3 regions of the Blautia sp. HCN-1074 genome follow, and region 1 is predicted to be linked to each of the others. Evidence: predicted binding sites of a transcription regulator. Region 1 holds the regulator's gene; each other region holds the start of a gene.

Region 1 (7,107 bases):
CGATTGGTACCGCACCATGGCCATAAGCATCCGCCTTAACCACTGCGATCATCTTCGTATCCTCTGCAATATTCTTTCTCATTTCCCTGAAATTCTGTTCTACGGCATCCAGAGAAATCACTGCTTTCACTCTGTTATTTTTCTCCATAATAATTCGTCCTCTGCCATAACTGCTCATAAACGATTCACACGTTGTTACGACCAGTTATTCTTTATTTTAATATTTCCGGCAAAAACCGGATAATGTCTCCTGCTGTCATACCCCGCTGACCTACTGTTTCAGCCGCCAGATCACCGGCAAGCCCATGAACATATACACCAAGGGCTGCCATCATCGCCATGGATGGCTTCCTTTCTGCTTTCAGATACATACAAAGCACACCTGCGATCACGCCGCTTAGTACATCACCACTGCCAGCTGTTGCCATTCCTGCGTTTCCGGAAATATTCAGATACCTCTCTTCTGACGCACCTGACACTACAGTACATGCATCTTTCAAAACACAGACTGCTTTTGTTTCCTTTGCATAGTCAAATGCTGTCTGAACCAGACAATCCTGAATATCACCAATACTTTTTCCACACAGGCGGCTCATCTCGCCAATATGCGGCGTGACGATCACATTCTCTCCGATAAACCTCTTCCAGTCCTCATGAAGTGCCAGAAGATTCAATCCATCTGCATCCAGAACAACTGATTTTCCACACATAGCAGCTCTTGACAGAAACCACTGAGCACGCTCTCTGCTCTGTGCACTTGCTCCCAGCCCCGGTCCGATCACCAGCACATCACACCATTCCAGCATTCTCTCATTTTTACTCTCATCAAAATCACAGGTGATCATTGCCTCCGGCAGAAGTGTCTGTAATGGAACACGATTTGCCTCCACGGTCTGGATCTTCACCATGCCCGCCGAACACTTTAGTGCAGCTGCGGCACTTAAATATGCTGCACCGCACATTCCTTCAGAACCTGCAACCAAAAGTACCTTACCGAAAGTCCCCTTATTCCCATAGGGAAGTCTGTCCGGAAGCATTTTCAAATCTTCTCTTTCCAGGTAATTCATTCGGATTTTCTTATCAGGCATTGAATAAATCCCAATATCCGCCACAATGATCTCCCCACCATACATACGCCCCGGATAGAAACACAGGCCTCTCTTTCGAAAAGCAAATGTAACCGTAAGATTGGCCCGGAAAGCGATTCCTTTCTCGAATCCTGTATCTGCATCAATCCCTGAAGGAATATCCACCGCAACTTTAAACGCAGATGCCTGATTTAATTCGCTGATAAGTTCTCCGTATTTTCCCTCTATCGGTCTGCTGAGTCCAACTCCAAAAATGGCATCTACTATAGTAGTATATTCATCCAGAATCAGGTTATGCACCCGTGGAGTATGATAATACTCTGCTGTGCGAAGCTGACTGGAAGTTTCTTTTGTCATTTTTTCTTCATTTCCAACAATATAATACCACGTTTTAAATCCGTGTAAATGGAGTAATCTGGCAATTGCCAGTCCGTCTCCTCCGTTATTCCCGGTTCCGCAGACCACCAGGATTTTCTCTTTATCCTTCGTATTCACCCGCTTTATGATTTCTGTAACAGTCTGTAATGCAGCACGCTCCATTAATACCAGCGAAGGAATTCCGGCTTTCTCAATCGTATTTGCATCCAGCGCCTTCATTTCTGCCGCAGTCACAACTCCTCTCATCTGTTCACCTCCCCGTATGTTCCCGTATTTCATCAAATATTTAATTTGTTCCACCACGTAATTTTATACAGAATAAATTTCTCAGCCATTCTGGCCAGACGGATATTTTAAATCCACTTTCATTTTATAGTTGTGAATAAGCCAAATCATCCTGCTAAATTCAGAAAAGCTGTGATCAGATGACCACAGCCTTGTGTTCCACATCATGTTCTACTCGCCTTCGTGCTCTTTCCTGTATTCACTCAGGTTATAGGACAGAGTCATAAGGCTCTCTGAAAGATGTACATTCTCAACCATTACATCCTCCGGAGCATCCAGATCAATGTGTGCAAAGTTCCAGATTGCCTTAATTCCATTATCAATTAAAATCTTCGCCATCTCTTTGGCTTTATTCTTCGGAAGAGTCAAAATAGCAATCTCTACCTCATTCTCCTTCAGAAAAAATGGAAGATCACTTAACATCTGTATCTCGATTCCGCGCACCGCAATTCCCTCAAGTACAGGATTTACATCAAAAATACCAACCAGTTTAAAACCACGTTTTTCGAAGTCCACATAATTGGCCAGCGCCTGTCCCAGATTACCGGCACCAAGAATAATCATCGGATGTACTGTATCCAGTCCAAGGATCTTGCCGATCTCTGTGTATAAATAACGTACATTATAGCCATAACCCTGCTGACCAAAACCGCCGAAATTATTTAAGTCCTGACGAATCTGGGAAGCTGTCACATGCATCTTTTTGCTGAGATCATTGGAAGATATACGCTCAACATTCTCCTCCATCAACTCACCGAGGTAGCGATAATAACGTGGCAGACGTTTAATCACCGCTTTTGAAATTTCCTTAGCTTCCACAAATTTTCCCTCCTTAACTTGTCTATGTCAATTATACCCAGATGTTATTTTATTGTCAAACTAATTCTGTACTTTTTCACCAAATAATTCTGCATTTTTTATCAATTTACCTCAGAAACTATCTTATAAAACGGTATTTTCTATTTTTTATCTATAACTTTCTATCATTTCCGGCAGTCTGGAACAAATTGGGATTGCACTACTAAGCAACGAATATCTTTGTAGAAATAGATAAATTCATTTAAAATACTTTCAAAAACAACTTTTTTCGATTATAATAGTACGCGGACAAATTATAAATGGAGGAATTCTTATGATTTTATCATGTCAGAATATCTGTAAATCTTTTGGCGAAAAAGTCATCCTTCAAGACGCCAGTTTCCATATAGAAGACCGTGAAAAAGCAGCTCTGATTGGCAATAATGGTGCCGGTAAAACTACCCTGCTGCGTATCATCATGCACGAGCTCTCACCTGATTCGGGAAACGTAGTCCTTGCCAAAGATAAAAATATCGGATATCTCGCCCAGTACCAGGATATCCATGGACACCACACGATTTATGAGGAGCTGATTTCTACCAAGCAGCACATCATTGATATGGAGAATCGCCTGCGTTCTCTGGAACAGGAGATGAAAACAACCACAGGTGATGCTCTGGACAGTCTGATGAATACTTATACGAGACTGAGCCACCAGTTTGAATTGGAAAACGGATACGCATACAAAAGCGAGATCATGGGCGTATTAAAAGGTCTTGGCTTTACCGAAGATGATTTCGAACGCCAGATTGAAACTCTCTCCGGAGGTCAGAAAACACGTGTTGCTCTCGGTAAACTGCTTCTCTCCAGCCCGGATATCCTTCTGCTGGATGAGCCTACCAACCACCTTGATATGGAGAGTATTTCCTGGCTGGAAACTTATCTGCTCAACTATCCGGGAGCTGTATTTATTGTATCCCATGACCGTTATTTTCTTGACAAGGTAGTCACTAAGGTAGTAGAAATTGAAGCCGGCACTATGCGTATGTACAGTGGAAATTACTCCGCCTATGCACTCAAAAAAGCACAGCTTCGTGACGCGCAGTATAAAGCTTATCTTAACCAGCAGCGTGATATCAAACATCAGGAGGCTGTTATTGCCAAACTGAAATCCTTTAACCGTGAGAAGTCAATTAAGCGCGCGGAGAGCCGTGAAAAAATGCTGGATAAGATTCAGCGTATCGATAAGCCACAGGAAATCCAGAACCAGATGCGAATCTCACTGGAACCAAGATTTATCAGCGGAAACGACGTTCTCACTGTAGAGAACCTTTCCAAATCTTTCCCGGGGCAGACACTTTTCAGCGATATCTCTTTTGAGATCAAGCGTGGAGAACGTGTAGCTCTGATTGGTAATAACGGAACCGGTAAGACTACCATGTTAAAGATCATCAATGGACTGATTGATGCAGACGGCGGCAGATTCAGTCTTGGTTCTAAAGTTCAGATTGGCTATTACGATCAGGAACATCACGTACTGCATATGGAGAAAACTATCTTTGAAGAAATTTCTGATGCTTATCCTACTCTTACAGAAACAGAGATTCGAAATATGCTCGCTGCTTTCCTGTTCACAGGAGACGATGTATTTAAGCTCATCTCTGCCCTCTCCGGTGGAGAAAGAGGCCGTGTATCTCTCGCCAAGCTGATGCTTTCAGAGGCAAACTTTCTGATTCTCGATGAGCCTACCAACCATCTTGATATCGCATCCAAGGAAATCCTGGAAGAGGCATTAAACAGCTATACCGGAACCGTGTTCTATGTCTCCCACGATCGATATTTCATCAATCAGACAGCTACCAGAATTCTGGATCTGACTAACCAGGCAGTCGTAAATTATATCGGAGACTATGATTATTATCTGGAAAAGAAAGAAGAACTGACTGAAAAATATGCACCCGCTGCCGCCCAGGCAATCGCAGAAGCCAAACAGGCATCTGACAATAAACTCTCCTGGCAACAACAGAAAGAAGAACAGGCACGCCAAAGAAAACGCGAAAATGAATTGAAAAAAGTTGAAGCCCGTATTGAAGAACTTGAAACAAGAGACAAAGAAATCGACGAAACCATGGTTCTCCCGGATATCTGCACCAACGTAGCAGAATGTGCAAAACTCAGCAAAGAGAAGTCCGCAATTACCGAAGAACTTGAGGGATTATATGAAAAATGGGAAGAACTTGCATAATGCAGGTTCCTCCCATTTTTATTATATATCTTATAAAATACGATCTATCAGTTTTGAGACATAATCATTTACAAATTATAAAATCTCATCCAGCTTTTCTCTGATTGCAAGAATAAATTCCTTACTATTCAGCGCGGTTACATTCTCAAGAGAAGTAATCAATGCAAGGTCTTTTGTCATCTTACCGCTCTCGATCGTCTCCAGAGTAGCTTTCTCAAGCTTGTCTGCGAATTCCATCAGATCTTTATTGCCATCTAATTCGCCTCTTTTTCTCAGTGCACCAGTCCATGCAAAAATTGTTGCCACAGAGTTTGTGGAGGTCTCTTCGCCCTTCAGATGACGATAATAGTGTCTCTGTACAGTTCCGTGAGCAGCCTCATATTCATAATAACCCTGAGGGGATACCAGAACGGATGTCATCATAGCCAGAGAACCAAACGCAGAAGAAACCATATCACTCATAACATCACCATCATAGTTCTTGCACGCCCAGATAAATCCACCTTCCGCTTTCATAACGCGGGCTACAATATCATCGATCAGACTGTAGAAGTATTCAATGCCTGCTGCCTCGAATTTATCCTTGAATTCATTCTCATAGATCGTTGCAAAAATTTCTTTGAAACGTCCGTCATAAATCTTGGAAATCGTATCCTTGCCGCCAAGCCACAGATTCTGTTTCGTATCAAGCGCATAATTAAAGCAACATCTTGCAAAACTTGTGATAGAATTATCCAGATTGTGCATACCCTGAAGAACCCCCGGGCCTTCATAGTGATGAATCAATTCTTTTCTCTGTTGTCCGTCAGCACCTTCAAATACCAGATAAGCATCTCCTGGTCCATCAATGTACATCTCTGTATTCTTATACACATCACCGTATGCATGACGTGCGATCGTGATCGGTTTCTTCCAGTTCTTAACACATGGCTCGATACCCTTTACAACAATCGGAGCACGAAATACGGTTCCATCAAGAATCGCACGAATCGTTCCATTCGGGCTTTTGTACATTTTCTTTAAGGTGTACTCTTCCATTCTCGCCTTATTCGGAGTAATCGTTGCACATTTAACTGCAACGCCGTACTTCTTGGTAGCTTCTGCTGCGTCAACAGTTACCTGGTCATCAGTTTCATTTCTGTATTCCAGGCCAAGATCATAATACTCAGTATTCAAATCAATATATGGGAGAATAAGTTCATCTTTAATAATCTTCCAGAGAATTCTGGTCATCTCATCTCCATCCATTTCCACAAGTGGTGTCTGCATCTGAATTTTTTTCATGTTAGTCCTCCTCTTTGGCTTTGATAATTTTACTGTTCACTGTGTGTACAGCACCTTTGATAATCAATTAACTATCATAATAGCCGAAATCTGACCATTCGTCAATGCTTTTGTATGGTAAAGTGGTATTTCTGCAATTGTACAATTAATTCATACTGATCGCATAAGATGTCCCAAATCCAATTCTCCCCAACCCTGCTGATTTTTAGGCAGTCCCAGATCTCTGGCACATTCTTTTAATTTCATCTTAATCTGAACATTTGTCAGCTCCGGATTTTTTTCTAACATCAGTGCTGCCGCGCCGGAAACCAGAGGTGTGGACATGGATGTGCCACTCTTAACTCCATATCCGTTATCCGGTCCCGAAGCACAGGAAAGTATATGATTTCCCGGAGCAACCAGATCAGGCTTGCAGATACATTCAAAAGTCGGTCCTCTTCCTGATATGGCAGTCCGCCCCGTGAGAAGATCACTGGAGCCTACGGTAATGATCTTACGGCTGCTTCCGGGCGCCGTCACGCTTCCCGGACCAGGTCCCTGATTTCCTGCTGCGGCCACTACAACCAGTCCTTCATCCCATAACCGCTCTACTCCATCAATCAAAACCTTATGATCCTCAAATGTTCGACAAGTCGTTCCGACAGAAATATTGACCACACGGATTCCATAATACCGCCGGTTCTCCAAAATCCACTGAAAAGCCCTCAGCACATCCTCTTTTCTTCCGTTTCCCATACGGTCCAGAACTTTCAGCATAATCAGTTCACAGCCAGGTGCAACTCCCCTGATACGCCCCTGTGAAGCTCTTCCGTCACCGCCTATGATACCACATACATGGGTTCCATGAGAATTATCATCATACGGCTGGATACGGTGTCCGATGAAGTCATGAAATGCCCGTATCCGCCCTGTAAAATCTATATGAGAATAAATCCCGGTATCCAGCACACAGACACCAATGCCCTTTCCTGAATAGCCGGAATCATCTGAATTTATCATAAACAACTCCTCAATCCACTTATAACATTT
Region 2 (7,107 bases), on a different contig from region 1:
TGGTAGCTCTTCGTGAGCCATCCTTAGGACCGGTATTCGGTGTTAAAGGTGGTGCAGCCGGTGGCGGATATGCACAGGTTGTTCCTATGGAAGATATCAACCTTCACTTCACAGGTGACTTCCATGCGATCGGCGCAGCTAACAACTTACTTGCAGCTATGATCGATAACCATATTTTCCAGGGTAACGCATTAAACATTGACCCACGTAAGATCACATGGAGAAGATGTGTTGATATGAACGACCGTCAGCTTCGTAATGTAATCGACGGCCTTGGCGGAAGAACAAACGGTATGCCTCGTGAAGACGGATACGACATCACAGTTGCATCTGAGATTATGGCAGTTCTCTGTCTTGCAAGTGACATCAAAGACCTGAAAGAAAGATTATCCAAGATTATCATTGGTTATACATATGGTAAAGTTTCCGAGCAGAAGCCGGTAACAGCCGGTGACCTTCACGCAGAAGGTGCTATGACAGCTCTGTTAAAAGATGCCCTGAAACCAAACCTTGTACAGACTCTGGAACACGTTCCTGCAATCGTACATGGCGGACCATTCGCTAACATCGCTCACGGATGTAACTCCGTAACAGCTACAAAGATGGCTATGAAACTTGCTGATTATGCAATCACAGAAGCTGGTTTCGGAGCTGACCTTGGTGCTGAGAAATTCCTCGATATCAAATGTCGTATGGCAGGCTTAAAACCAAGCGCAGTTGTAATCGTAGCTACTGTACGTGCCCTGAAATACAACGGCGGTGTTGCAAAAGCTGACCTCAACAATGAAAACCTGGAAGCTCTTGAAAAAGGTATCCCGAACCTGTTAAAACACGTTTCCAACATCAAAAACGTATACAAACTTCCATGTGTTGTTGCTATCAACGCATTCCCTACAGATACAAAAGCAGAGCTTGACTTTGTAGAAGCTAAATGTAAAGAACTGGGTGTTAACGTTGCTCTTTCTGAAGTATGGGCAAAAGGCGGCGAAGGCGGAATCAAACTTGCAGAAGAAGTTATCCGTCTTGTAGAAGAACCAAACGATTTCTCCTATGCATATGAACTGGAAGGTTCTATCGAAGACAAACTTAACCAGATCGTTCAGAAAGTTTACGGCGGCAAGAGAGTTGTCCTGACAGCAAACGCTCAGAAACAGGCAAAACAGTTAGAGGCTCTTGGCTTCGGCAACTGCCCGATCTGCGTAGCTAAGACTCAGTACAGCTTAACAGATGACCAGACTAAACTGGGTGCTCCGACAGACTTCGAAGTTACTGTACGTAACTTAAAGATCTCCGCCGGTGCTGGATTTATCGTAGCCCTTACAGGCGAGATCATGACAATGCCAGGTCTGCCGAAAGTTCCGGCTGCTGAGAGAATCGACGTAGACGAAACAGGGAAGATTACAGGTCTGTTCTAATTTACTGAATTTTATCAAATACAAAAGGAGAGTGTTCCTATATGTATAGATATACTTTGAGAGCACTCTCTGAAACACGCAGATCTGATATCTGCTTAATAAATAAAAGAAAGCAGGAGAGAAAAAGATGGGATTTTCAACAAGTACATGTACAGAATTCGTTGAAGTTTTAGCTTCCAAAGCTCCGGTTCCGGGCGGCGGCGGTGCATCTGCATTAGTTGGTGCAGTAGGAACTGCTCTTGGAAACATGGTAGGAAGTCTTACAGTGGGCAAGAAGAAATATGCTGATGTAGAAGATGAAATGTATGAATTAAAAGCAAAATGCGATCAGTTACAGAAAGACTTCCTTCGTCTGATTGAACGTGATGCAGAAGTATTCGAGCCATTATCCAAAGCATACGGAATGCCGAAAGAAACAGAAGAAGAAAAAGCTGAAAAAGCAAGAGTTATGGAAATCGTATTAAAAGATGCATGCTCCGTTCCTATGGAAATCATGGAGAAATGCTGTGAAGCAATCGAACTGATCGTAGAGTTCGGCGCAAAAGGATCCAAACTTGCAATCAGCGATGCCGGTGTCGGCGCAGCTTTCTGTAAAGCAGCATTACAGGGTGCAAGCCTGAACGTATACATCAATACAAAATCCATGGCTGACAGAGAATACGCAGAAGAATTAAACAAAAAAGCAGATGCGATGCTTGAGAAATATACAAAGATCGCAGATGATACATTCAACAGCGTACTTGGCAGATTGAAATAATATGATATCAGGGGCAAAGGATCTTTTGACCCTGACATCATAATATAAAGACAATATGAGTGCAATTTGGGAGGAAACAATCAATGGCTAAGCAGTTATTAGGTAAAGAAGTAACAGCAGCATTAAATGAGAAAATCAAAGCTAACGTAGCAGAGCTTCAGGGAAAAGGAGTAAATCCTACTCTCTGTATCATCCGTGTAGGCGAGAACCCAAGCGATATCTCTTATGAAAGAGGCGCTACAAAACGCTGCGAAACTTTAGGCGTTGCATGTGAGAAGATCTTACTTCCGGAAGATGTTTCCCAGGAAGAACTTCTTGCAACAATCGATAAAGTAAACAAAGATGACAAGATTCACGGCGTATTATTATTCCGTCCACTTCCAAAACATCTGGATCAGGCAGTAATCGAGAACGCACTTGCTCCTGAAAAAGACGTTGATTGTATGACAGACCTTTCCATGTCAGGTGTATTCACCGGCAAACAGATCGGTTTCCCGCCATGTACACCACAGGCATGTATGGAAATCCTTGATCACTATGGAATCGACTGCACAGGCAAGAAAGCAGTAGTAATCGGAAGAAGCCTTGTTGTTGGTAAACCGGCAGCAATGATGCTTGTTAAGAAGAACGCAACTGTTACAATCTGCCACACAAGAACTGTAGATATGCCGTCTGTAGCACGTGAGGCAGATATCATCATCGTGGCCGCAGGCCGCGCCGGTGTTGTCGGAGCTGAGTATGTAAAAGAAGGACAGACAGTAATCGACGTAGGTATTAATGTAAACGCAGAAGGCAAACTTTGCGGAGACGTTGACTACGCTGCAGTAGAGCCGATCGTAGATGCTATTACACCTGTACCGGGCGGTGTTGGAAGCGTTACAACTTCCGTACTGGTTGGACATGTAGTAGAAGCTGCAATGCGTAAAGTTAATGACTAATTGATTTATATATCATTTTGAAAGTACAGATGATTAAATCATAAAAGGGAAGAGGAACTCATCACAGAGATTTTTAGATTTCGTGTGGTGGGTTCTTTTTTGTATGACAGTGACTTGTGGGAAAAGTAACCATGTGTTATGATAATGGCAAATAGCATTAAAGTTCTGAGAGGAAAGGAAGTGATTCTAAAATGCTTAAACTGCCAGTGGGAATTGAAGATTTTGCGGAGATCCGTCAGTTGGGTTTTTATTATATCGATAAGACAAAGCTGATTGAGCAGTTACTTAATGGGTGGGGAAAGGTAAGCCTTTTTACTTGGCCGAGAAGATTTGGAAAAAGCCTGCCAAAAAGCTATGGAGCAGATTAAAGACCGAAGATATGAAGAATTTCTGCGAAATGATGGCAGAAATGAGATTCTGGCTTATGGCATTGCATTTTGCAGGAAACGCTGCAAGGTGATAATGGAAAAGATGTAAACAAAGATCTATTAATTGTAACTCAAAAAATCAAATCAGTTATCAACAGAACAATCAGGGCCCATGAGAAATGAGTTGTGATTATAAATATATAGAGGATAATTATGTTAAGAAAATTAGAAAAATGTTGCCTTGTAACAGGCGTGATGGGAATTCTTCTGATGGGGATGCCTTTCAATATAAGCGCCAGTGAGGAGGCCGCTGTGCAGGAAAATAGTCTGGAGTCCGGGAATGAAGTAGACCATTCTCAGGAGGGACAGCTTTCCAAGCCCAAAAGTCTGGAAGGGCTGGAGGCAATTTCCGGTGAAGATCCAACCGATAATACTTACGGATATTATACAATCATGGGCGGTACAACTGTATCAGCCGATGAAATGTGTTCCTTATATAACAGCCAGGGTTGTACTTATCCGTCTGAAGAATTAAGTGAAGGCGGTGCACCTGACATTGAGACTTTTTGTGATATCATAATTGAAGAAGCGAATGCGGAAAACGTGCGCGGCGAGGTTGTCTTTGCACAGTCAATGCTCGAAACCGGATGGCTGACTTACGGCGGGGATGCCGATATCACTCAGTTTAACTTTGCAGGTCTTGGAACGACCGGGAATGGAGTAAAAGGAATTGCTTTCCCTGATGTAAGAACCGGAATCCGCGCCCAGGTTCAGCACTTAAAAGCATACGCCTCTACAGATGACCTGAATCAGGAATGCGTAGATGAACGCTTTGATTATGTGACAAGAGAGACTGCTCCCTATGTAGAGTGGCTCGGAATTCAGGAGAATCCTTACGGTGGCGGCTGGGCAGCGGGGAAGGATTATGGAAGTAAATTACGGAAAATATTGGCAGACTTAAAAAGCTGACGAAAAAAGCCTTTGAATTTATAGGAGATTACTATAGATTCAGGCTTTTTTATTTTGATCAAAGTATAAAAAAGTAAAAGATATACTTGATATGGATAAATTTACGTTAAAAAAATATCAAACTTTCAGCTCTACTAAAAATTTTTTTGAAGATTAAAAATATTCCATCTCACAAAATTGTGCAGATTTTTATACAAAATAATAAAAATCCACTTGTTAAATAGTTGACAATATGTTATCATTTAGTAGTCAATTTTGTTAGGAGAAAAGGAGTATTAAGATTATGAGCAGTAAAATTACTATCATTGGAGCAGGCAGTGTCGGTTCTACTATCGCGTACACTTTATCAAGCCAGGATATCGCATCTGAGATCGTTCTGATCGATATCAACAAACAGAAAGCAGAAGGCGAAGTTCTCGATATCATTCAGGGAACCTGTTTCAGAGATCCTATTTCCATCATTGCCGGTGAATATGAAGATGCCAAAGACTCTGATATTGTTATCATTACTTCCGGTATTGCCCGTAAACCAGGTCAGACAAGACTTGAACTTACACAGACAAATGTAAATATTCTCAAGTCTATTACACCGGAGATCGTAAAAGCAGCGCCAAACGCTCTTTATCTGATCGTAAGTAATCCGGTTGATATCATGACTTATGTATTTACTAAGATTTCCGGACTTCCGGAGAATCAGATCCTTGGTTCTGGTACAATTCTTGACTCGGCACGTCTGCGCTGCGGATTATCTGAGCATTTCCAGATTGCACAGAGCAACATTCATGCTTATGTATTTGGCGAGCATGGCGATACATCCTTTATTCCGTGGTCAGGAGCCTATATTTCCGGCGTAAGTGTAGATGAATACTATGATCTGGAGAAGAAACTCGGAAAAGATATCGAGCCGATCGACAAAGAAGCAATGCTTCAGTATGTACAGAAATCAGGCGGCGAGATCATCTCCAAGAAAGGTGCAACTTTCTATGCGGTATCTTCTTCTGTATGCAAACTTTGCAGCCTTCTGGTAGCTTCCTCAGAATCCATTTCCACAGTATCTACTATGATGCACGGAGAGTATGGCATCGAAGATGTATGTTTAAGTACCTTAACCTTAGTAGGACCAAACGGTGTACAGGGCAAAGTTCCAATGAGAATGACAAAAACTGAAATCGAACAGCTGAAAAAGAGTGCAGATGCACTGAAAGAAATTATTGCTCAGATTAATCTTGATTAACTATAAAATAAGATACCAGAGTCATGAGAACGTGATGCTTTTTGACTCTGGTATCCGAAATGAAAAATCAGAGCAAAATTATTTTATTTAAAAAAATTATCAAAAACTACTTGTTAAAATGTTATCAATATGATATGATATATGTCGAAAATCGAGCTGATACACTCCTTTAATGCGGAGGAAGGGTGTGCGAACTCTTTTATTTTTCTATGTCTCAAAAAAGATATAAAAAGTAATCGTATTAGTCTTGGTTTATATTTTTGTCTATTTATTGTTAAAAAAAAGACAAAGCTTATCTTGATTTTTATATGAGTTATATAACTTAATCAGATAAGTAATAAGACAGTATTTACTATTTACCTGAACAACTAAGAAAGGATAATGTTAAGTATGAAGTACAGTTATTATCCGGGTTGTACCCTGAGAAACAAGGCGAAAGATCTGGACGAATATGCCAGAGCCAGCGCCAGAGCACTTGGGTTTGAACTGGAAGAGATTGAAGACTGGCAGTGCTGCGGAGGTGTATATCCTCTGGGAACAGATGAAATTGCCACAAAACTTTCTTCCGTACGTGCTCTTAATCAGGCCAAAGAAAAAGGCCAGGATCTGGTGACAATCTGTTCTGCCTGTCATCACGTGATCAAACGTGTCAATGATGATATGAAAAATGTGGAAGATATCCGCACCAGAGCAAACAATTATATGCAGCTTGAAGAGCCTTACGAAGGGGAGACCATTGTACTCCATTATCTGGAAGTACTTCGCGATAAGGTTGGCTTTGACAAGCTGAAAGAGAAAGTGGTAAATCCGCTTACAGGAAAGAAAATCGGAGCTTATTACGGATGTCTCTTATTACGCCCGGGCAAGATCATGGCATTTGATGATCCTGAGAATCCGACAATTATGGAAGACTTCATCCGTGCACTTGGCGCAGAACCGGTCATCTATCCATACAGAAATGAATGTTGCGGCGGTTACATTTCTCTTAAGGAAAAAGAAATGTCCCAGAACATGTGTCAGAAAATCGAAGACAGTGCGAAAGGCTTTGGAGCTGATATGCTGATCACAGCCTGTCCATTGTGTAAATATAATTTAAATAAAAATGCTTCCAGCGACCTGCCTGTATATTATTTCACAGAGCTGCTTGCAGAAGCCCTCGGAGTAAAAGAGGAGGTGGCAAAATGAGAGACAATCATTCAGCAGCAGAGAAGATCAAAGAAATCTCAGGAACCAATCCGCTGAAATGTATGAAATGTGGAAAATGTTCTGCTACCTGTCCTTCCTTCAATGAAATGGATATCAAGCCACATCAGTTTGTATCCTATGTTGTAAACGAAGATATCGAAGCACTTGCCAATTCAAAATCACTCTGGAAATGCCTTTCCTGCTTTGCCTGCGTAGAGCGTTGTCCAAGAGATGTAAAACC
Region 3 (7,107 bases), on a different contig from region 1:
ATCTCATTAAATACAACAGGATTTCTGTAATTTAAATCCCACTGATATGGATAAAATGTGGTCATAACATGTTTATGTACATCATCCAGCCATGTGAAGTTGCCAGGCGCAGTAGTCGGGAATACCTGAGGACAGGTCTGCTCGTAGAGAGCAGGAACATCGTAGGAATCAAAGAAGAAATAACGATCCTGATATTCTTTTTCACCGGCGCGTGCGCGTTTTGCCCATTCGTGATCCTCGGATGTGTGGTTCATAACGAAATCAAGGCAGATATTAATGCCTCGTTCGTGACATTTGGCTGTTAACTCTGAAAAGTCTTCCATAGTGCCAAGTTCCGGCTGAACGGTACGGAAATCAGCAACTGCATAGCCACCATCACTTTTACCTTCCGGTGATGCGAGCAGAGGCATCAGATGCAGATAGTTTACATTGCATTCCTGTACATAGTCCAGTTTCTCTTCCAGACCCTTTAAAGTATGCGCAAAGTTATTTACATACATCATCATACCTAACAGGTCATTGCGTTTATACCAATTAGGATCTGCTTCACGTTTGCTGTCAGATGCTCTTAATGCTGCATTTCTTCCATTATAAAAGGTCTTCATATTAGATGTGAGGTCATTGAGATATGTCATGACATCATCGCGATCCTGATATAATTCACAGTATAACCATTTTAATTCATCGTAATGCTTCTGGAAACGCTCATTATATACAGCGAGATCAGCAGGCATTTCCAGCTTAGCTGGTTCAGTTTTGGAAGTTTCTACTTTAATCGGTTCAGTTTTAGAAGTTTCCACTTTGATTGGCTCAGTTTTGGAAGTTTCCACTTTGGTTGGTTCTGTCTTAGAAGTTTCCACCTTAACAGGCTCTACCTTGGAAGTTTCCACTTTGACAAGCTCTACTTTAGAAGTTTCCACTTTGATTGGTTCAACTTTAGAAGTTTCTACTTTAACAGGTTCTGTTTTAGAGGTAGTTACCTTTAATGTTTCAGTTTCCTGTTTTCTGACTGTTGCTGAAGAATGCTTCTTCTGGAGTCTTTTTTTAGCCATAATATTCCTCCCTGGTTTATGAAAAAATATATACAGAAAGCCGCAGCCTTAAAACTGCGCCTCTGAAATCATGTGAAATGCTCTGGTGTACCAATCGGTTGATTTACGGAAAGCAGTTACTTAATATTCGCTGTACTAGGGTTAAAAGTATTATCATGCATGTACATATGACTTTTTGAATTATTAACCCTGATATCATGAGATATTATATTACATAGACTGCCATATAGGCAAGTATTCAAATACTTTATAAAGAAATAAATTTCGGTTTACGGTCTTTAAATACGGTATAATGTTTGAAACCACAAGTTTCAAGTACATTAGCGGCCTTATCAAAGGCATATGCTACTTTATCCGGTGTATGGGCATCTGCGCCAACCGTAATGATTTCTCCACCGAGTTCTTTGTAACGTTTTATTACCGCAACACAAGGGTTTGGCTCGCCAAGTCCATAATGATATCCACCTGTGTTAAGCTCAATTCCCTTTCCCATTGAAATGAGTTTCTTAAGAATCTCATCCAGGATATCCTTATAGCGGCCATAAGAATACTGGCGGTTTTTATTAGGACCGTAACGGACAACATAATCAATATGACCATAAACATCGAAATCATCATATACAGAAATATTTTCAAGAATAGATTCAAAATACTCCATGTAACACAGAAATTCCTTGCGTCCCTCAAAAAAATCAGGATAATAAGGATCGTATCCATGAACAAGATGAGAAGATCCTATGACAAAATCAAAAGGTGTCTGAGAGAGAAGTGAGTTAAAATAATCTCCCAGGTGCATCTGCAACCCCAATTCGATTCCAAAACGCAGATGAATTTTATCCTTATATAAAGACTGCATTTCTATAAGCTTTTTTTGATAAGATGAAATATCCAGAGAAAAATCCAGACCATCAGGAGTAGCCGGATAATCAGGGTCAAGATGCTCCGTAAAAGTAATCCCCTGAATACCGAGTTCGATAGCACGCTGTATCATAGACTCCATAGGAGTATCAGAATCAGCGGAAAAAGAAGAATGCATATGGCAATCCCATAATATCTGTCTGTCCATAAGTTCAGTCCTTTCTTCTATTATAAATAATATAATGTGGTGATGATCGTGCTGTATATATGTGGTAAACATCCAAAGCCTTTATCGAGTTACTGTCCACACATTATTATTCCTCAAAGTACTTTGACATGAAAGTACCAGAATCCTGAAAATTGGACATTTATATATTGAGAATAATGAAAAAATAATGCAAAACAGTATCAATTTGCTTCTGACAGTAATGTTTAAAGCATACCACATACCAAGTATAGCATAGAATTTACATTTTTTACTTAATTTTTATTTGTTTTTTTGGAAAATGGTCTTGAATTTTTGTTTAGAATTATGTACAATACAATACAGGTTGATGATTCTTTAACAAACAAAAGGATTACCATAATTAACCACTTAATTCATAGGAGGAATTTTATCATGGCAGTAAAAGTTGCAATCAATGGTTTTGGACGTATCGGACGTCTTGCATTCCGTCAGATGTTTGGAGCAGAAGGATTTGAAATCGTAGCAATCAACGATTTAACATCTCCTAAAATGCTTGCTCACTTATTAAAATATGACTCAACACAGGGAAAATATGCTCTTGCAGACACAGTAACAGCAGGAGAAGATTCCATCACAGTTGACGGAAAAGAAATCAAAATTTATGCAAAAGCTAACGCTGCTGAACTTCCATGGGGAGAAATCGGCGTAGACGTAGTTCTTGAGTGTACAGGATTCTACACATCCAAAGACAAAGCTCAGGCTCATATCGATGCAGGTGCTAAACACGTTATCATTTCCGCTCCGGCTGGAAACGACCTTAAGACAATCGTTTACAATGTAAACCATGAAACTCTTACAAAAGAAGACCACATCATTTCTGCAGCTTCTTGTACAACAAACTGCTTAGCTCCAATGGCTAAAGCATTAAATGACCTTGCTGCAATCAAATCTGGTATCATGTGCACAATCCACGCTTACACAGGCGATCAGATGACACTTGATGGACCACAGAGAAAAGGTGACTTAAGAAGATCTCGTGCAGCTGCAGTTAACATCGTTCCTAACAGCACAGGTGCTGCTAAAGCTATCGGTCTTGTTATCCCAGAACTGAACGGCAAATTAATCGGATCTGCTCAGCGTGTTCCTACCCCAACAGGTTCTACAACAATCTTAACAGCAGTTGTTGAAGGTAACGTAACAAAAGAACAGATCAACGCAGCTATGAAAGCAGCTTCTAACGAATCCTTCGGATACAATGAAGATGAAATCGTATCCAGCGATATCGTTGGTATGAGATTTGGTTCTCTGTTCGATGCTACTCAGACAATGGTTCTTCCACTTGAGAATGGCACAACAGAAGTACAGGTAGTTTCCTGGTATGACAACGAGAACTCCTACACAAGCCAGATGGTTCGTACAATCAAACATTTTGGTAAACTGCTGAACGCTTAATTTTCAGTAAGTGTAGAAGAATAGACTCCAAGGAAGGGTCCGGTCTGATTTGGACCGGATCCTTTTCGCGTTGTCTGAGCATCCGAAAAACTGCCATAGCAGATTTTACAGGACGCTCGAGGAATCTATGTTACTGTGGACAATGCAGTAACACATAAAGAATATTATTAAGGAGGCACCACAAATGCTGAATAAAAAATCTGTTGATGATATCAACGTAAAAGGTAAAAAAGTTCTTGTAAGATGTGACTTCAATGTTCCGCTTCAGGATGGTAAGATTACAGATGAGAACCGTCTGGTTGCAGCTCTTCCTACAATCAAGAAACTGATCGCTGACGGTGGAAAGATCATTCTTTGCTCTCACCTTGGAAAACCGAAGGGAGAACCGAAACCAGAATTATCTCTTGCACCGGTTGCTAAACGTCTTTCCGAATTATTAGGACAGGAAGTTAAATTTGCAGCAGACCCGGAAGTAGTAGGACCAAACGCAAAAGCAGCAGTAGCTGAGATGAAAGACGGAGACGTTATCTTACTTGAGAATACACGTTACCGTGCAGAAGAAACAAAGAACGGAGACGAATTCAGCAAAGAACTCGCTTCCCTTTGTGATGTATTTGTAAATGATGCATTTGGTACAGCACACAGAGCACACTGCTCTAACGTTGGTGTAACTAAATATGTTGATACAGCAGTTGTTGGTTACTTAATGCAGAAAGAAATCGATTTCCTTGGAAACGCCGTAAACAATCCTGAGAGACCATTCGTTGCTATCCTTGGCGGAGCTAAGGTTTCCAGCAAGATCTCTGTAATCAATAACCTTCTTGATAAAGTAGATACTCTTATCATCGGTGGTGGTATGTCCTATACATTCTCCAAAGCTATGGGAGGACATATCGGTGTGTCTCTCTGTGAGGATGATTATCTTCAGTATGCATTAGACATGATGAAGAAAGCTGAAGAAAAAGGCGTAAAACTTCTTCTTCCTGTAGATAACAGAATCGGTGACAGCTTCTCCAATGACTGCAATATTCAGGTTGTAAAACGTGGAGAGATCCCGGACGGATGGGAAGGAATGGATATCGGACCGGAAACAGAGAAGCTTTTTGCTGAGGCTGTAAAAGATGCTAAGACAGTTGTATGGAACGGACCGATGGGCTGCTTCGAAATGCCTAACTTTGCTCATGGTACAGAAGCTGTTGCCAAAGCACTTGCTGATACAGATGCTACAACTATCATCGGTGGTGGTGATTCTGCAGCAGCTGTTAACATCCTTGGCTATGGCGATAAGATGACACACATCTCCACAGGTGGCGGTGCATCTCTTGAATTCCTGGAAGGAAAAGAACTCCCGGGTGTTGCAGCAGCAAACGATAAATAAGTAATTCTATAAGAAGGAGATACAGAATCATGGCAAGAAAGAAAATTATCGCTGGTAACTGGAAAATGAACATGACACCAAGCGAAGCCGTTAAATTAGTAGAAACATTAAAACCATTAGTAGTAAATGACGAAGTAGATGTAGTATTCTGCGTACCTGCAATCGACATTGTCCCGGTTGTAGAGGCTGCTAAAGGAACAAACATCCAGGTTGGTGCTGAGAATATGTACTTTGAAGAAAAAGGTGCATACACAGGAGAGATTTCCCCTGCAATGCTCGTAGACGCTGGTGTTAAATATGTTGTTCTCGGACATTCCGAAAGAAGAGAATACTTCGGAGAAACAAACGAAGACGTTAACAAGAAAATCCTTAAAGCTTTCGAACATGGAATCACACCAATCATGTGCTGTGGCGAAACTCTTACTCAGAGAGAGCAGGGCGTGACAATGGATTTCATCCGTCAGCAGGTTAAAGTTGGTTTCCAGGGCGTTACAGCAGATCAGGCTAAGACAGCAGTTATCGCTTATGAGCCAATCTGGGCTATTGGAACAGGTAAAACAGCTACTACTGAGCAGGCTCAGGAAGTATGCGCTGGTATCCGTGCATGCATCGCTGAAATCTATGATGAAGCAACAGCAGAAGCAATCCGTATTCAGTACGGCGGATCTGTAAATCCTGCAACAGCTCCTGACTTATTCGTTCAGAATGATATCGATGGCGGCCTTGTTGGTGGAGCTTCCCTGAAAGCTGATTTCGGTAAGATCGTAAACTACAAATAAGAATAAAAATTTAAAACTGATTATAAATAGATAATCTTTGTGTCCAAACAGAAGACACCCTGTCCGCTTCAGTTGTCAGGGTGTCTGTTTTTATCTATTATTTAAACAAAAATAAAGAGTAGTTTTTGTGAAACTACTCTTTTCATCTTATAGTGTATTATTTTTTATCTGGTGTGAAAACATCTTTTGTACTTTGGAAAAATATCTTTTGTATTTTGGAGAATAAATCTTTTGTATCTCTTTAATCTGAATTTTAAATATTTATCTTTTGTATTTCTACTACCGATCCGTCGGTGCTTTCCAAATCTGTTTCTTTTGTACATACGAAGTATAGCATATTTTTCTACATTCGTCTACAGAATTCAACAGGAATCTGTTAAAACATTTCGACAATAACTTCTATTATTCGACATTCTGTTGAATGAATAAAGTCAGTATAGCCGGTTATGCCTATATATTTAACTGTTATTTTACAAAAAACTGATAGTATAAGAACTATAAATATGATATTATAGTAATAATTTAGTTTATACTAAAAATGTTTTGAAAAAACATTCTAAACTGTTTGCGATAATGGAATTGCTGTAGATTTATATATCTTAGGGAGGGTGTATGGGAATACTGGGTGTTAAGGTGAAAATCATCGGTGAACAGCTGGAAAGCAAATAATTGAAGCTATCTGATTGCATGAACCTGTTTTCACTGTTATAATGTAAAAATATGTAGAAAACAGACAGTAAACAATAAGTGAAAATAGAAAGCAGGTCAGAGTTTCATGGAAGAAAAAATAAAAAAATGTAGTGTATCAAAAAAATGTGGAAGTTGTCAGTATCAGGGGGTTCCCTATAAAGAACAGCTTGTAGCGAAACAGAAGAAAATGAGCAAACTCCTGAAGAAATTTGGAAATGTAAAACCAATTATCGGCATGGAGGATCCTTTTTATTATAGAAATAAAGTTCATGCAGTATTTGACAGAGATAGAAAAGGAAATATCATCTGCGGAACATATGAGGCGAAAACGCATAAAGTAGTCCCAGTGGAAGACTGCATGATCGAAGATAAGATTAGTCAGGAGATTATTCGCACAATCCGTGATATGCTGAAATCTTTTAAAATAAAAACTTATGATGAGGATACGGGATATGGACTTTTACGCCATGTCCTGGTAAGAAGAGGATTTGCAACAAATGAAATTATGGTAGTTCTCGTTGTAGGATCTCCGGTTTTCCCTTCGAAAAATAATTTTGTAAAAGCCCTGCGGAAAAAATATCCGCAGATTACTACAGTGGTATTGAACGTTAATGACAAGAAAACCAGTATGGTACTGGGTGAACGTGACATAGTCATTTATGGAAAAGGTTTTATCAGGGATATACTCTGTGGATGTTCTTTCCGCATCTC

Evidence for each region. The regulator Rex, encoded in region 1, represses fermentation and respiration genes when NADH is low (regulators of the CRP and FNR family bind a similar motif). The targets are predictions, from matches to a motif close to ATTGTTAANTANTTAACAAT.
Region 2: WKT11_RS03540 (L-lactate dehydrogenase) is a predicted target of Rex. The motif match lies at 4,660-4,679, and genes of this name have one in related genera.
Region 3: gap (type I glyceraldehyde-3-phosphate dehydrogenase) is a predicted target of Rex. The motif match lies at 2,461-2,480, and genes of this name have one in related genera.

What each region holds. Positions count from the first base shown of each region.
Region 1 covers NZ_JBBKBP010000009.1:62,597-69,703, reverse strand. Annotated here, with positions in the region: gene alr (alanine racemase) at 1-148, opposite strand, end outside; gene WKT11_RS09760 (NAD(P)H-hydrate dehydratase) at 213-1,712, opposite strand; gene WKT11_RS09755 (redox-sensing transcriptional repressor Rex) at 1,923-2,570, opposite strand; gene abc-f (ribosomal protection-like ABC-F family protein) at 2,884-4,794, shown strand; gene WKT11_RS09745 (NADP-dependent isocitrate dehydrogenase) at 4,870-6,078, opposite strand; gene WKT11_RS09740 (S8 family peptidase) at 6,229-7,077, opposite strand.
Region 2 covers NZ_JBBKBP010000002.1:294,136-301,242, forward strand. Annotated here, with positions in the region: gene WKT11_RS03510 (formate--tetrahydrofolate ligase) at 1-1,415, shown strand, start outside; gene WKT11_RS03515 (cyclodeaminase/cyclohydrolase family protein) at 1,543-2,172, shown strand; gene WKT11_RS03520 (bifunctional 5,10-methylenetetrahydrofolate dehydrogenase/5,10-methenyltetrahydrofolate cyclohydrolase) at 2,256-3,110, shown strand; partial or broken gene WKT11_RS03525 (AAA family ATPase) at 3,302-3,463, shown strand; gene WKT11_RS03530 (hypothetical protein) at 3,465-3,587, shown strand; gene WKT11_RS03535 (glucosaminidase domain-containing protein) at 3,692-4,447, shown strand; gene WKT11_RS03540 (L-lactate dehydrogenase) at 4,731-5,681, shown strand; gene WKT11_RS03545 (CoB--CoM heterodisulfide reductase iron-sulfur subunit B family protein) at 6,072-6,866, shown strand; gene WKT11_RS03550 (4Fe-4S dicluster domain-containing protein) at 6,863-7,107, shown strand, end outside.
Region 3 covers NZ_JBBKBP010000030.1:17,895-25,001, forward strand. Annotated here, with positions in the region: gene WKT11_RS17745 (alpha-amylase family glycosyl hydrolase) at 1-1,052, opposite strand, end outside; gene WKT11_RS17750 (histidinol-phosphatase HisJ family protein) at 1,300-2,118, opposite strand; gene gap (type I glyceraldehyde-3-phosphate dehydrogenase) at 2,530-3,549, shown strand; gene WKT11_RS17760 (phosphoglycerate kinase) at 3,734-4,927, shown strand; gene tpiA (triose-phosphate isomerase) at 4,957-5,706, shown strand; gene rlmD (23S rRNA (uracil(1939)-C(5))-methyltransferase RlmD) at 6,482-7,107, shown strand, end outside.